One region of the Streptomyces sp. NBC_01237 genome, then DNA from elsewhere that is predicted to be linked to it. Evidence: riboswitches for the same ligand, from Rfam matches in the RefSeq annotation. Region 1 holds a riboswitch; the other holds the start of a gene.
What was found. A riboswitch is a leader RNA that binds a small molecule or an ion and turns the genes downstream of it on or off. The one in region 1 is predicted to bind cobalamin.

Region 1 (7,801 bases):
GCGGCGAAGGCGACCGGATCGTCGTCGTGGGCGAGCCTGCGCCGCACGACGTCGACCCGCTGGTCGGTGTCACGGGACGCGGCCACCTCGACCGTGAGCCCGAACCGGTCCAGCAACTGCGGCCGCAGTTCGCCCTCTTCGGGGTTCATGGTCCCGACCAGCAGGAAACGCGCCGCGTGCCGTACGGAGACGCCCTCGCGCTCGACGTACGAAGCACCCATGGCCGCCGCGTCCAGCAGCAGGTCCACCAGATGGTCGTGGAGCAGGTTGACCTCGTCCACGTACAGAATCCCGCGATGCGCGTCGGCCAGCAGCCCCGGCTCGAAAGCCTTCACGCCCTCGGAGAGCGCCCGCTCGATGTCCAGCGCCCCCACGAGCCGGTCCTCGGACGCCCCGACGGGCAGCTCCACGGTCCGCGCGGCCCGCGACACGCCGGTCACGCCGCCGTGGGGCCCATCGGGACACGCCGGATCGGGAACCCCCGGGTCGCACGAGAACCGGCAGCCCGGCACCACGGAGACCTCCGGCATGAGCGCGGCGAGCGCCCGCACGGCGGTGGACTTGGCGGTTCCCTTCTCACCCCGCACGAGCACCCCGCCGACAGCCGGACTGACGGCGTTCAGCAACAGCCCGAGCCGAAGATCGTCCTGCCCGACGATCGCTGTGAAGGGATAGGGCGTACTCACAGGGCCTCCTTGTTGACATCCGACACTTCAAGCCCGTCCGCGTCCCGGGCACTATCAAGCCGGCCCGGCTCCTGCACCGCGTCCGGGGCACTATCAAGCCCGTCCGGCTCCTGTACCGAGTCGCGGGCAACTTCGAGCCCGCCCGGCCGTCCCACCGTGTTCCGGGCACTATCAAGCCCGTCCGGCGATTGAGGACCGGGGTCCGGGGCGGAGCCCCGGTTTCGGGAAGGGGCGGGGCGGGGAGACAAGCCCGCCGCAGGCGCACCACCGCCCAAGGACACCGCACCACCCCCCGCCCCCACCGACGGCGCACCCGGAGCGATGAACGGCACCCCCCCCGGCGCCCCACCCTCGATCAACCGCCACAGCCCATCCGTATCCGCGTGCTCCTCCACCAGATCCCCGAGCCGGTCCAACTGCTCCTCCCGCAGCGCCCCGAAACTCGTGTCCGGCGCGGGCACGAACCGCCGCCCCGCCGCCCGCGCGACCTCCTCCAGGAACCGCCGCCGGAACGCGTCGCTCTCCAGCGACCCGTGCCAGTGCGTCCCCCACACCGCGCCCACCCGGCACCCGTCCAGGAACGGCTCGCCGCCCCGCACATCGGCGACCCCGTGATGGATCTCGTACCCCTCCACCGGTTCCCCGAGCGCCGAACCGACCGGCCGGGCGAGCGTCTTGGCCCGCTCGAACCGGATCCGCACCGGCAGCAGCCCCAGCCCGTCGACCTGTCCGGCCCGCGACTCCACCTCGTCCTCGATCCGTTCACCGAGCACCTGGAACCCGCCGCAGATGCCGAGCACCGGCCGGCCCTCGGCCGCCCGCCGTACGAGCGCGTCGGCGAGTCCCCGCTCCCGCAGCCAGGCCAGCGCCTTCACCGTCCCGCGCGTGCCGGGCACGATCACCAGGTCCGCGTCGGCCAGTTCCTCGGCCCGGTCCACGAACCGCACCACCACACCCGGTTCGGCGGCCAGCGCGTCCACATCGGTGAAGTTCGACATCAGCGGTACGGCACACACGGCGACCCGCAGCACGTCCTCGCCGTGCGGCGGTGCGACGACCGACTCCCGTACGGCACCGCGCAACGAGACGCGCAGACCGTCCTCCTCGTCGATGCCCAGGCCGTGCGCGAAGGGCAGCACCCCGTACGTACGCCGCCCGGTCAGCCCGTACAGCATGTCCAGGCCCGGCTCCAGCAGCGAGACATCGCCGCGGAACTTGTTGACGAGGTAGCCGGCGACCAGCGACTGGTCCTCGGCGCTCAGCAGCGCCGTCGTGCCGAAGAACGAGGCGAAGACGCCCCCGCGGTCGATGTCGCCGACCACCAGCACGGGGAAGCGCGCGGCCCGCGCGATGCCCATGTTCACGATGTCGGTGCGCCGCAGATTGATCTCGGCGGGACTGCCCGCCCCCTCGCAGATCACGGCGTCATAGGTGCTCCGGAGCTGCTCCAGACAGTCCACGACCGTCCCGAGGAGCGCCTCCTGCCGGCCTCCGTGGTAGCCGCGGGCGCTCATCTCACCGACCGGTTTCCCCATCAGGACGACCTGACTGGAACGGTCGCTGCCGGGCTTGAGCAGCACCGGGTTCATCAGCGCGGACGGCTCGACCCGGGCGGCCTGGGCCTGCATCGCCTGGGCACGGCCGATCTCCGCGCCCTCACGGGTCACGAACGAGTTGAGCGACATGTTCTGCGCCTTGAACGGCGCGACCTTCACCCCGCGGCGGACCAGCCACCGGCAGATCCCGGCCGTGACGACGCTCTTGCCCGCGTCCGATGTGGTCCCGGCGACCAGCAGTCCGCCGCTCATATCCCTCTCCGTCCCGCGATCAGCCGGCCCGCCACGCACACGCCGAGGGCCAGCGCACTCACCCGGCGCGACAGTCGCACCGCGCGTTCGATGTCGGCGCTCTCCACCGCCCGGCCGGCCGCCCCGTTGAGCACGGGCCGGTGCTCGACGCGCCCGGCGTACGCCAGGGTCCCGCCGAGCCGTACGCCGAGCGCTCCCGCGAACGCGGCCTCCACCGGGCCCGCGTTGGGGCTCGGATGGCTGCCCGCGTCCGCACGCCACGCCCGTACGGCTTCGCCCGGACGTCCCCCGGCCACCACGGCCAGCGCGGCCGTCAGCCGGGCTCCGGGCCATCCCGCCAGGTCGTCCAGGCGGGCCGAGGCCCAGCCGTAGCGCCGGTAGCGGGGCGACTTGTGGCCGACCATGGCGTCCAGGGTGTTGACGGCCCGGAAGGCGACGAGTCCGGGGACCCCGCCCAGGGCGCCCCAGACGAGGGCGCCGACGACGGCGTCCGAGGTGTTCTCGGCGACGGACTCGACCACGGCGCGGGCGATCTGCGGTCCGTCGAGGGAGTGCGGGTCGCGCCCGCACAGATGGGGCAGCCGTTCGCGGGCCACGTCGATGTCCCCGGCGGCGAGCGCACCCGCGACGGCGCGCGCCTCACGGCCCAGCGACGTACCACCGATCACGGACCAGGTGGTGGCGGCGGTCAGCGCGACGGCCGCGGCGGGGCGGCCCCGTACGGCACGCGAGGCCAGCACGGCGGCTCCCGCGGCGCCTCCGGCGCAGACGACGGTGTGCAGGGCACCCCGCCCGCGGTGGTCGCGCCACAGCAGACGCTCGGCCGCCGCCGCGGCCCGGCCGAACCCGGCGACGGGATGCCCCCGGCGGGGGTCACCGAGCAGGCGGTCGGCGATCAGTCCGGCCGTGGCGCCGTACGCGAAGATGCGGTCGGCACGCACGGCTCAGCCGACCGCGGAGCGGGAGGTTCTCGCAGGGGGCGACACAGGTTCCGGCGCACGGCGGCCAGGCATGGCGTATGTCCTCACTCAGGGTCCGCGCCCTGGTTCGACGTGACCGGCGACGAGAGTCTCCTGGCTTCCGGATCCGCAGTTCCCCCGGCCTTCCAGACCGCGTCGGCGGACCGTGACTTCCGATGTGGGGGACTGCTCCCCGGTGACAGTGGCGGGACCGCGCCGGATTCGCACCGGCTTCCTCTGCTGTCGCCGTAAACGGCTCCGGCAGTCCACCACGCTGTGAGAACGCCCGTCAACTTGCCGTTGACCTGCGGGGCCGCAGTGTGCCCAGACGCACATCGGGCCGGACACACAGGGTGTGTCCGGCCCGACGGAGGAGCGGTGGTGCGGGTCAGGCGACGATCAGGTAGATCCCGTACGCGACCGCCGCCACGCACAGCGCGAAGCAGAGGTACGCACCGGCGCGGAGCGGCGTGAACGCGCCGCCGGAGCCGCCGGCCCGAGCCGTCGAGGTCTGCGCCGACGCCTGCTTGGAGAGGCCGACGATGCCGAGCGTGAAGAGGCCGACCAGCGCCACGGTGACCACGAGGCTGACACCGAAGACGGAGGCGAGAGCTGCCCAGTCGATGTTCATGGGGATCTGTCCTTACACCGTGGCCGGCCGCGCCGGGTCGGCGGGCGTTCCGGCCGGAGCCGAGATGGTGGTCTTGAGGTCCGTGGCCGTGGTGCCGATGGGCGGCGGGCTGACGGCGGCCATGGCCGTGGTGACGACTCCCGCGGGCTCGTCCTGCGCACCGCCGCCGGTGACGTTGGTGTGGTCGACCGGCTTGCGGCGCGACAGCAGCCAGATGGCACCGGAGCCCGCGACGAGCAGGACGGCGACGACCGCGACGCCCCAGCCGCCCTGCTTGGTCAGGAACTCCGCGCCCGCGCCGACCAGGCCCGCGGCCGGCAGGGTCAGGCCCCAGGCGACGAACATCCGGGTGGCGGTGGACCAGCGGACCACGCCCCCCTGACGGCCGAGGCCCGCGCCCATCACGGCGCCGGAGCAGGACTGGGTGGTGGAGAGCGAGAAACCGAGGTGCGAGGAGGCCAGGATGACCGTGGCCGCACTGGTCTGGGCGGCGAAGCCCTGCGGCGGCTTGAGGTCGGTCAGGCCGCTGCCCATGGTGCGGATGATGCGCCAGCCGCCGAGGTAGGTACCCAGGGCGATGGCGACACCCGCGGAGACGATGACCCAGACCGGCGGGTTGGAACCGGGGGACAGGACGCCACCGGTGACCAGGGCCAGGGTGATGATGCCCATCGTCTTCTGCGCGTCGTTGGTGCCGTGGGCGAGCGAGACGAGACCGGCCGAGGCGATCTGGCCGGCCCGGTAGCCCTTGGCGGTCGACTTCAGCTGCGTCTCGTCGGTGACCTTGCGGCTGAGACGGTACGTCAGCCTGGTGGCCAGCAGGGCGGCGAGACCGGCGACGAGCGGGGCGGCGATCGCGGGCAGCAGCACCTTGGTGACGACGGTGCCGCCGTTGATCGAGGACCAGCCCGCCGACATGACGGCGGCGCCGATGAGGCCGCCGAACAGGGCGTGGGAGGAACTGGAGGGCAGGCCGACCAGCCAGGTCAGCAGATTCCACAGGATGGCGCCGACGAGCGCCGCGAAGATGACCTCGGTTCTGAGGCCGTCCTCGTTGACGATCCCGCCGGAGATCGTCTTGGCGACCTCCACCGACAGGAACGCGCCGATCAGGTTGAGAACGGCGGACATGGCCACCGCTGTCTTGGGCTTCAGGGCGCCGGTCGAGATGGTGGTGGCCATCGCGTTGGCGGTGTCGTGGAAACCGTTCGTGAAATCGAACACGAGAGCTGTCACGATCACAATCGCGAGCAGCAGCGTGATGTGTTCCATTTACCCAGGCAATCGTTCGACGTCAGTGGCTCGTGGACCGTAGGCAACCTGAGTGAACGGAAGATGAACTAGGCGGGGCGCTGTGGTGACCCCAAACGGATTGGGCTCCCTCCGCTTGTGTACGCGAGGGGCGTGGCCACGCCCCTGAGGCGGTGCGAGGACTGCCCTTTGCCGCCGCTTGGCGAAGATTTTGGGCCGCGGATCTGTCACTCGTAAGAGATTCCGGTCACCCGGGTTCGCGGGGGGTCCCCGCCGCCGGGACGCCGCCCTAGGATCCCCGCATGAGCGATACCCGCACGAGCGTGAGCGACCGGTCCCGGGACGCGATCGAACAGGCATGGCGGAGCGTGGTCGACACGGCCCGCCGGTCCGCCGCGGACGGCCTGGTCGTGGGTACGTCGGGCAATGTCTCGGCACGCGTCGGCGGGACCGTTCTGGTCACCCCCAGCGGGGTGCCCTACGACCGGCTCCGGCCAAAGGACGCGGTCGGTGTCGACCTCGAAGGGCGCCAGATCCTCGGCGAGCTGGCCCCGACCAGCGAACTTCCCCTCCATCTGGCGGTGTACCGCAACACTTCCGCCGCCGCCGTCGTGCACACCCACGCGGTGCACGCCACCGCCGTCTCCACCCTGGTCACCGAGGTTCCCCCGGTGCACTACGCGGCCGCCCTGCTGGGCGGTCCCGTCCGGACGGCCGCGTACGCGCGCTACGGAACGCCGGAGCTGGCCGACAACATGCTCACCGCCCTGCGCGACCGCACCGGCTGCCTCCTCCAGAACCACGGCACCGTCACCTACGGCGGCACCCTCGACGAGGCGTACGACCGCACCGCCCAGCTCGAATGGCTGTGCAGGCTCTGGCTCACCGCGAGTTCCGTACCGGGCCACCGCCCGACCCTGCTCTCCCCGGCCCAGCTGCGCGAGGTCACCGACGCCCTGAAGGGGTACGGCCAGCCCGGCCGGCCCGGCTGATCCCCGTGGCCCTCCCGGTGCGGGCCCGGCACCGGACGGCCCCCGTCCGCTGGCACCGCGCACCGCACGCCACGACACTGAAGCCGTGCGCCCGGCAACAGCGACGGCAGCGGCCGTCACCACGATCCTCGGCGCCGGCGCGGCAGCGGTCGCGGCCGGCCGGTACGCCAGCGACGCCGCCCTCAAGGTGCCGTCCGGACGTCCCCTCCCCGCCGACCGCAGAGTCACCGTGCATGCCACGGCGGCCGGGCAGGTCACCCTGACCCGCTCGTTCGCCGCGCTCCGGCCCGGCACGTACGGGCTGGTGGGACCCGGTGTGCACGCCGTCGTCGGGCCGGTGACCGAACAGGCACCGCATGCCCCGGACACCGTCGTCCGCAGACTGGAACGGGTGAGCCACGGGACCCTCAAGGCGGGCACCAAGGTCCGCCTCACCCCCGAGCTGTACAGCGGCGACCCCGGCACCGCCCTCGGTCTCGACCACAAGGAGGTCGAGATCCCCGGCGAACTCGGCATCCTGCCCGCGTGGTTCGTGCCCGGCGCCCGGGACACCTGGGTGATCACCGTGCACGGCCTCGGCACCACCCGGGAACACCCCATGAACCTGATGGGATTCCTGCACGGCCAACGGCTCCCCGTGCTCGACCTCGCCTACCGAGGCGACGCCGGAGCCCCCCGCTCCGCCGACGGCCTCGGCCACCTCGGCGCCTCCGAGTGGCGCGACCTGGACGCCGCCATCCGCTACGCCCTGCGCTACGGCGCCGAGAGCGTCGTCCTGCACGGCTGGTCGACCGGCGCCTCGATGGCACTGCACGCCGCGGTCAACTCCGCGCTCCGGGACCGCATCAGCGGCCTCGTCCTGGACTCCCCGGTCATGGACTGGCAGGTCACCCTGCGCGCCCTCGCCGCGGCCCGCCACGTCCCCTCCGCCCTGCTGCCGCTCGCCGTGCGCGCCGCCCAGGGCCGGACAGGACTGAGCACGGCCCCGCTGCTGGACACCGGCCTGCCGTCCGCCCTGCACGCCCCGACGCTGATCTTCCACGGCCCGGACGACTCCCTGGCCCCCTGGCAGCCGTCCCGCGAGCTCGCCGCCCGGCGTCCCGACCTGGTCAGCCTCCACCCCGTACCGCAGGCTCCGCATGCGGCGATGTGGAACGCCGACCCGGCACGGTACGAAGAGACGCTGCGGCGCTTCCTCACGCCCCTGATGTGAGCCGATACGGGGGGACAGGACCGGGCGGTACCAGGCCGAACACCCCCTCCACGGACCGGTGAACCAGCTTCCGTTTGGGCTTTCGGGCCGTCAGAGGCAAGACTGCTCCCCGTGACGTCCCGTACCCCGCGCGACTCCAGGCTGCGACTTGTCCGCCCGCGACCCCTTGCCACCGCCCGCAAGGCCGTGACCACCCGGCGCACCAGGCCGGCCCCCCGGCCTCCCGAGGGCACCCCGCCCCGGACGGAACTGGCCCGGCAG
Region 2 (7,801 bases), 1.3 Mb from region 1:
TTCATGGCTGGGATGCTACCCCCTATTTCGTCAGAGTGACGAGATGTGGGGTCCGTTTGTGCGCCGACCCCCTCCGGGTGGCAGCATGGGGTAGGTGAGCGTTGCTGCCCCCGTAGAGATCGAACGTCCAGAGTCGGCCGAAGAGACCTTCGCGGTCCCCGAGCCGGACGTCCCCTGGGTGACGCTGGTGCACAACGACCCGGTGAACCTCATGAGCTATGTGGCCTATGTCTTCCAGGCGTACTTCGGTTATCCGAAGGACAAGGCCCGCAAGCTCATGCTCGACGTGCACCAGAAGGGCCGCGCCGTCGTCTCCAGCGGGAGCCGCGAGGAGATGGAGCGCGATGTCCAGGCCATGCACGGCTACGGCCTCTGGGCCACCCTGACCCAGGACCGCAACTAGCCCCGCGCCCCGCGTCCACCACGCTCCCGTACCGCCCCTGCCCCGCCCGACCCACCATCGGAGAATCCATGGCCGGCCACTTCGAGGCCACCCCCGGCGGCGGCGCGGCCGTCGCGCTCGACGAGGTCGAGATCTCCATCCTGCGCTCCCTCGCCGTCCAGCTGCTGGAACTGATCGGTCCGGGCGCCGAGCCCGCCGAGGGTGAGGACCCGCTCGCCGCCCTCTTCGCCGAGGGCCCGAGCGAACCGCCCGCCGACCCCGCCCTGGCCCGGCTCTTCCCCGAGGCGTACGGGGACGAGGACAAGGAGCTGCGCGAGGCGTCCGCCGAATTCCGCCGCTTCACCGAGAACGACCTGCGCACCCGCAAGCGCGAGGACGCCCTCGCCGTCGTGCGGACCCTGGACGCGCTGACGCCCTCCGGGGACGGCGGCGCCGTCCTCGCGCTCACCGCCGAGGAGTGCCGCAACTGGCTCGGCGCCCTCAACGACCTGCGGCTCACCATCGGCACCCGTCTGGAGGTGTCCGACGAGGACGAGGGTCAGGAGGGCTCGCTCTACCGCCTCCCCGACAGCGATCCGCGCAAGCCGATGGTGATGGCCTACCTCTGGCTGGGCGCGCTCCAGGAGACGCTCGTCGAGACGCTGATGCCCTGAGGGACGTCGTTCTCCCCGGCGGTCCGGCCTTGGGCGGGATACGGAGCTTCGCTCAGCGGACGCTCAAATCCGGATAACGATCCCGTCACCTGAACGGCCTTTTTTGCAGCGGCTGGAAACTCTTGTCCGCTTTTTCCTGTGGTGTGCGCCACAGAATGTCCGGTGGATCGCCCGGGGGCCCGTGATAAATCTTCACGACCACCCGGGGACGCCACCCCTGTTCCCGGGGGCGCTACAAGTCGGCCGAACGCCGACGGCACTCCATCCATATCCGGGGGGATCAGGACCTGATCCGCAGTCTGCGAAGGCGCGGATCGGCATGGAGAAAGGCGCATCACCATGACATCGGCTGAGGTCGACAAGGGGCACGCCGGCCAGGAGGCCGAAGGTGCCGGAAACAGCGGCGAGGGATACCAGCGCGGTCTGGGCGCCCGCCAGATCCAGATGATCGCCATCGGCGGCGCCATCGGGACCGGGCTCTTCCTCGGTGCGGGCAAGGCCATCGACCGGGCCGGTCCCAGTCTCATCCTGGCCTATGCGATCGCGGGCCTGGTCATCTTCTTCATCATGCGGGCCCTCGGCGAACTCCTCATGTACCGACCGGTGTCCGGCTCCTTCTCGGAGTACGCCCGTGAATTCCTCGGGCCGTTCTTCGGATTCGTCACAGGCTGGACGTACTGGCTCTTCTGGGTCGTCACCGGAATCACCGAAGTCACCGCCGCCGCCACCTATATGACGTACTGGTGGAACATTCCGCAGTGGCTGTCCGCACTGGTCTTCACGATTATTCTGTACGGCGCCAACCTGATCTCCGTGAAGCTCTTCGGTGAGCTGGAGTTCTGGTTCTCGATGGTCAAGGTCACCGCGATCATCGGCATGATCCTCATCTGCGCCGGAGTCCTCACGATCGGCTTCTCCGACGCCGCCGACACCGCGACCGTCGCCAATCTCTGGAACGACGGCGGCTTCTTTCCCCAGGGCATCACCGGCACGCTGATGACCCTCCAGATCGTGATGTTCGCCTTCCTGGCCGTCGAACTCGTCGGCGTGACCGCGGGCGAGTCCAAGGACCCCAGGACCGTCCTGCCCAAGGCGATCAACACCGTGCCCTGGCGCATCGCCGTCTTCTACGTCGGCGCGCTGATCATGATCCTGTCGGTGGTGCCGTGGAGCACGTTCAAGCCCGGCGTCTCGCCGTTCGTGAAGGCGTTCGAGGAGATGGGTCTCAGTGTCGGGGCGGCCATCGTCAACTTCGTCGTCCTGACCGCGGCGCTCTCCTCCTGCAACTCCGGCATGTACTCCACCGGCCGCATGCTGCGTGACCTCGCCCTCAACGGGCAGGGCCCGCGGGCCTTCACCAAGCTCACGAAGAACGGCCTGCCGTTCATCGGCACCACCTTCTCGGCCGCGCTGATGCTCGTCGGCGTGTGGATCAACTACCAGTGGCCGGGGCAGGCGTTCAACTACGTCGTCTCCTTCGCGACCATCTCCGGCATGTGGGCCTGGATCATGATCCTGTTCAGCCAGCTCCGCTTCCGCTTCCTGGCCGACCGGGGTGTGCTCCCGCAGTCCACGTTCAGGGCCCCCGGATCCCCGTACACCAGCGTGTTCGCGCTCGCCTTCATCGGCATGGTCATCGTGATGATGGCCATCGACAAGGAAGCCCGCATCTCGCTGTACTGCGCACCGGTCTGGGCCCTGATCCTCGGCGTCTCCTACCTGATGCTCAAGGCCCGCAACCCGGAGAACACGGCCTTCACCAAGAAGTGACCTGCCGCCCGGGCGTCCAGTATGCGGGCCCGTCCGTACCACTCCTCGGTACGGACGGGCCCGCTGCTTATCCTGGACGCCATGCTGACCATCACCCAGGCGCTGTTCGACCAGATCGTCGCCCACTCCCGCGCCGACCACCCCGACGAGGCGTGCGGAGTCGTCGCGGGACCGGCCGGAACGGGACGCGCCGAACGGTTCATCCCCATGCTCAACGCCGCCCGCTCGCCCACGTTCTACGAGTTCGACTCGGCGGACCTCCTCAAGCTCTACCGCGAGATGGACGACCGCGACGAGGAGCCCGTGATCGTCTACCACTCGCACACGGCGACCGAGGCGTACCCCTCCCGCACCGACGTCACGTACGCCAACGAACCCGGCGCCCACTACGTCCTCGTCTCCACCGCGGACACCGACGAGGCGGGCCCGTTCCAGTTCCGCTCGTACCGCATCGTGGACGGCGAGATCACGGAGGAGGACGTCAAGGTCGTCGAGGCCTACTGACGCCCACGGCCTACCGGCGCCCGCACCCTGCCGGCGCCCGCACCCTGCCGGCGCCCGCCAGTCGCCGACACCCGCGACCCGATGACCCCGTGACTCGCTGACCCTACTGAGGGTCGCCTTACCGGGGCCGCGACCGCGTCTGGCACACTGCACCCAGACCCAACGAGGCGGCAGGACCCAGGAAGCCGGTGAGAGTCCGGCACGGTCCCGCCACTGTGACCGAACCCCCGTCCACGAGGACCGGGGCTCGGCAGTCAGGAACTGGCCTGCCGCCTTCTCGCACCGACCAGGGGACGCGGAAATCCCCCGGAGAGGCCCCGCCATGTTCCGGCGCACCCCCGCGCTCACAGCCGCCGCCGTGCTGCTCCCGCTCGCCCTCACCGCCTGCTCCGCCACGGACGCCGACAACGGCTCCAAGGACCCGGCCAAGGGAGCCGCGTCGTCCGCGGGCTTCCCGTACACCGTCACCAACTGCGGTGTCACCACGACGTACAAGGCACCGCCGAAGCGCGCCGTCACCATGAACCAGCACGTCACCGAAGTGATGCTGGAACTGGGCCTCGCCAAGTCCCTGGTCGGCACCGCCTACCTCGACGACAAGGTCCTGCCCACGTACGAGAGCCAGTACGAGGCCGTCCCCGTCCTGGCCAAGGAGTACCCCTCGTACGAGCAGCTCCTCGCCGCCGACCCCGACTTCGTCTACGGCGGATACGCCACCGCGTTCGCCGCGGGCGACGGCCGCAGCCGCGAGGCGCTCAAGAAGTCCGGCATCGACACCCGGCTCAACACGGAGTACTGCTCCAAGGGCGACACCGCGATGGACGCCCTCTACGAGGAGGTCCGCGAGGTCGGCCACACCTTCGGCGTCAGCCGCCGCGCCGAAACCTGGATCGACGAGGCCAAGGCCACCAACGCCGCCACGGCGAAGAAGCTCACGTCCGTGGAGCCGGTCTCCGTCTTCGTCTACGACAGCGGCGACAAGACGGCCTTCACCGCGGGCGGCAAGGGCATCGGCAACGAGCTGATCACCCGGGCCGGCGGCCGCAACGTCTTCGCCGACCTCGACAAGGCATTCGGCGACGCCTCCTGGGAGAACGTCGTCGCCCGCAAGCCCGACGTCATCGTCATCTACGACTACGGCGCCACCACCGTCGCCCAGAAGAAGAAGCGCCTCCTGGACGACCCGGCGCTCGCCGACGTCCCCGCGATCAAGAACAAGCGGTTCGCCGTCCTCCCGCTCTCCGACGCGGTCCTCGGCGTCCGCGCCCCCGCCGCGGTCGGCAAGCTCGCCGCCCAGCTGCACCCGGAGATACCCGAAGGCACGCCCGGCGAGGCGACCACCGCGCCGTGAGCTGCCGCACCCCCGCCGCCCCGCGGCGGCTGCTGCGCTACACCCTGGTCACCGGCGTCCTCGCCGTCGTCCTCTGCGCAGCCGTACTCGCCGCGCTCGCCCTCGGCTCCGTCCGCATCCCGCCCGGCCAGGTCCTGGACATCCTGACCGGGCGGGCCGGACCGGGCCCGTTCCGCACGATCGTCCTCGACGTCCGGCTGCCCCGGGTCCTGCTCGGCATCATCGTCGGCGCCGGACTCGCCGTGATCGGCACCGTCCTCCAGGCGCTCGTACGCAACCCGCTCGCCGACCCGTTCCTCCTCGGCGTCTCCTCCGGCGCCTCCACCGGAGCGGTCCTCGTGATCGTCCTCGGCGTCGGCGCGGGCATCGCCACCACCGTCACCATCCCCGCCGCCGCCTTCGTGGGCGCACTCGCCTCACTGCTGCTCGTCTACACGCTGGCCCGCGGCGGATCCGGCCTCACCACCAACCGGCTCGTCCTCGCCGGAGTCGCCGTCTCCTACATCCTGTCCGCCCTCACCAGCCTCATCCTGGTCACCTCGGCCCGCGCCGACCACCTCCAGGAAGTCCTCTACTGGACCCTCGGCGGTCTCGGCGCCGCCCGCTGGGACATGCTCGCGCTGCCGTCGGCCGTCCTCGTCGCCGGTACGGCCCTGCTCCTCACCCTCGCCCGCCCGCTCGACCTGCTGCTCGTCGGCGAGGAGGGCGCCACCGTCCTCGGCCTCGACACGGCACGCTTCCGGGCCGGGGTCTTCGTCCTCGCCTCGCTGCTCACCGGCGCCCTCGTCGCGTACAGCGGAGCGATCGGCTTCGTCGGCCTGATGGTCCCGCACATGGCCCGGATGGCCGTCGGCGCCGGACACCGCGCCCTGCTCCCGGTGGCCGCGCTCGGCGGCGCGCTCTTCCTGGTCCTGGCCGACCTGGCGGCCCGCACGGTCGCCGCGCCCCAGGACATCCCGGTCGGCGTCCTCACCGCCCTGACCGGCGGCCCGTTCTTCCTCTGGATGCTCCGCCGCCGCCCCGAAGGAGCCCCCGCATGACCACCCTGCGCACCGAGGGCCTCTCGTACGGGACCGGCGGCGGCCGTCACCTGGTCGACGCCGTCGACCTGACCGCCGCCGACGGTGAGACGGTCGGCCTCGTCGGCCCGAACGGCAGCGGCAAGACGACCCTCCTGCGCTGCGTGTACGGAACCCTGCGCCCCACCCACGGCCGGGTGCTGCTGGACGGCGACGACCTCGCCACCCTCCCCGTCAAGGCCCGCGCCCGCCGCATCGCCACCGTCCCCCAGGACGGCCAGGCCGGTTTCGAGCTGACCGTCTCCCAGGTCGTGGCCATGGGCCGGGCTCCGCACAAACGGTTCTGGGAAGCGGATACCGCCGCCGACGCCGAGCTGGTCACCCGGGCCCTCGACCGGGTCGGGATCGCCGGCCTCGCACCCCGCGCCTTCGCCTCCCTCTCCGGCGGCGAACGCCAGCGCGCACTGGTCGCCCGGACCCTCGTCCAGGAGCCGTCGCTCATCGTCCTGGACGAGCCCACCAACCACCTGGACATCCGCTACCAGCTGGAGATCCTGTCCCTGGTCCGCGAACTCGGCACGACGAACCTCCTCGCCCTGCACGACCTCAACCTCGCCGCGTACTACTGCGACCGGCTCTATGTGCTCCGGACCGGCCGGGTCGTCGCCTCGGGCACCCCGGCCGAGGTCCTCACACCCGAGCTGCTGGCCGAGGTGTACGGAGTGACGGCCGAGGTCACCACCCACCCCACGACGGGCGCCCCGACGGTCGTCTATCTCCCGGGCACCCCCGTCGTTCCGCATGGTGAACGCTTGTCTTCCACCATGTGAGATCACACTCGGGATTCCCGGCCGGGAATCGATACGATGACCGCATGGTTCCCCATGACGTGAGCATCAAGACGCCGGGCGCGCTGCTCGTCGCGCGGCTGCACGTCGACCTGTGCAGGCTGTCCAGCGCGATCTGTCCCGGCTGAAGCCTGCCCGTGAGCCGCACGGCCTGAGCCGCGGTCCGAGCGCCACCCACACGCCCCACCCCCTGCGCGGGGGCAGAAACGCGCGCCCCACGCCACCTCTCCGCATTCGACAGGAGCCCACGCCATGGCCATCGAGGTCCGCATCCCCACCATCCTCCGCACCTACACCGACGGCGCCAAGGCGGTCGAAGGCAGCGGGGAGACCCTCGCAGACCTCCTCGTCGACCTGGAGAGCCGCCACAACGGCATCCGTGAGCGCATCGTCGACGGCGGCGAGCTCCGTCGCTTCGTGAACGTCTACCTCAACGACGAGGACGTCCGGTTCCTCGACGGCATCGGCACCAAGCTCAGCGACGGCGACAACGTCACCATCCTCCCGGCCGTCGCCGGTGGCATGCGCTGATGCGGTACGACTCCCCGCTGGCGGCCGTGGGCAACACACCTCTGGTGCGTCTGCCCCGGCTGTCGCCGTCCGACGACGTCCGTATCTGGGCCAAGCTGGAGGACCGCAACCCCACCGGTTCGATCAAGGACCGCCCCGCGCTCCACATGGTCGAACAGGCGGAGAAGGACGGCCGTCTGACACCCGGTTGCACGATCCTCGAACCGACCAGCGGCAACACCGGCATCTCGCTCGCCATGGCGGCCAAGCTCAAGGGCTACCGCATCGTGTGCGTCATGCCGGAGAACACCTCGCAGGAGCGGCGTGACCTGCTCGCCATGTGGGGCGCCGAGATCGTCTCCTCCCCGGCCGCGGGCGGCTCCAACACCGCCGTCCGCGTCGCCAAGGAACTGTCGGCCGAGCACCCCGACTGGGTCATGCTCTACCAGTACGGCAACCCGGACAACGCGGGCGCCCACTACGCCACCACCGGCCCGGAGATCCTCACCGACCTCCCGTCCATCACCCACTTCGTCGCGGGCCTCGGCACCACCGGCACCCTGATGGGCGTCGGCCGCTATCTGCGCGAACACAAGCCGGACGTCGCGATCGTCGCCGCCGAGCCCCGGTACGACGATGTCGTCTACGGCCTCCGCAACCTCGACGAGGGCTTCGTCCCCGAGCTGTACGACTCCTCGGTGCTGACCACCCGCTTCTCGGTCGGCTCGGCCGACGCGGTCACC

Region 2: linked by a shared signal. The riboswitch ahead of OG251_RS14220 (ABC transporter substrate-binding protein) and the one ahead of OG251_RS08685 (cobalamin biosynthesis protein) in region 1 are both predicted to bind cobalamin.

Annotation. Positions count from the first base shown of each region.
Region 1 covers NZ_CP108508.1:1,949,686-1,957,486, reverse strand. The annotation lists gene OG251_RS08695 (putative cobaltochelatase) at 1-686, opposite strand, end outside; gene OG251_RS08690 (cobyric acid synthase) at 683-2,494, opposite strand; gene OG251_RS08685 (cobalamin biosynthesis protein) at 2,491-3,435, opposite strand; cobalamin riboswitch at 3,540-3,731, opposite strand; gene OG251_RS08680 (hypothetical protein) at 3,842-4,084, opposite strand; gene OG251_RS08675 (inorganic phosphate transporter) at 4,097-5,356, opposite strand; gene OG251_RS08670 (class II aldolase/adducin family protein) at 5,638-6,327, shown strand; gene OG251_RS08665 (alpha/beta hydrolase) at 6,413-7,540, shown strand; gene OG251_RS08660 (hypothetical protein) at 7,727-7,801, shown strand, end outside.
Region 2 covers NZ_CP108508.1:3,220,510-3,228,310, reverse strand. The annotation lists gene OG251_RS14245 (nicotinate phosphoribosyltransferase) at 1-5, opposite strand, end outside; gene clpS (ATP-dependent Clp protease adapter ClpS) at 95-403, shown strand; gene OG251_RS14235 (DUF2017 domain-containing protein) at 472-1,056, shown strand; gene OG251_RS14230 (amino acid permease) at 1,396-2,826, shown strand; gene OG251_RS14225 (M67 family metallopeptidase) at 2,908-3,330, shown strand; cobalamin riboswitch at 3,486-3,614, shown strand; gene OG251_RS14220 (ABC transporter substrate-binding protein) at 3,653-4,681, shown strand; gene OG251_RS14215 (FecCD family ABC transporter permease) at 4,678-5,721, shown strand; gene OG251_RS14210 (ABC transporter ATP-binding protein) at 5,718-6,530, shown strand; gene OG251_RS14205 (putative leader peptide) at 6,575-6,676, shown strand; gene OG251_RS14200 (MoaD/ThiS family protein) at 6,801-7,079, shown strand; gene OG251_RS14195 (PLP-dependent cysteine synthase family protein) at 7,079-7,801, shown strand, end outside.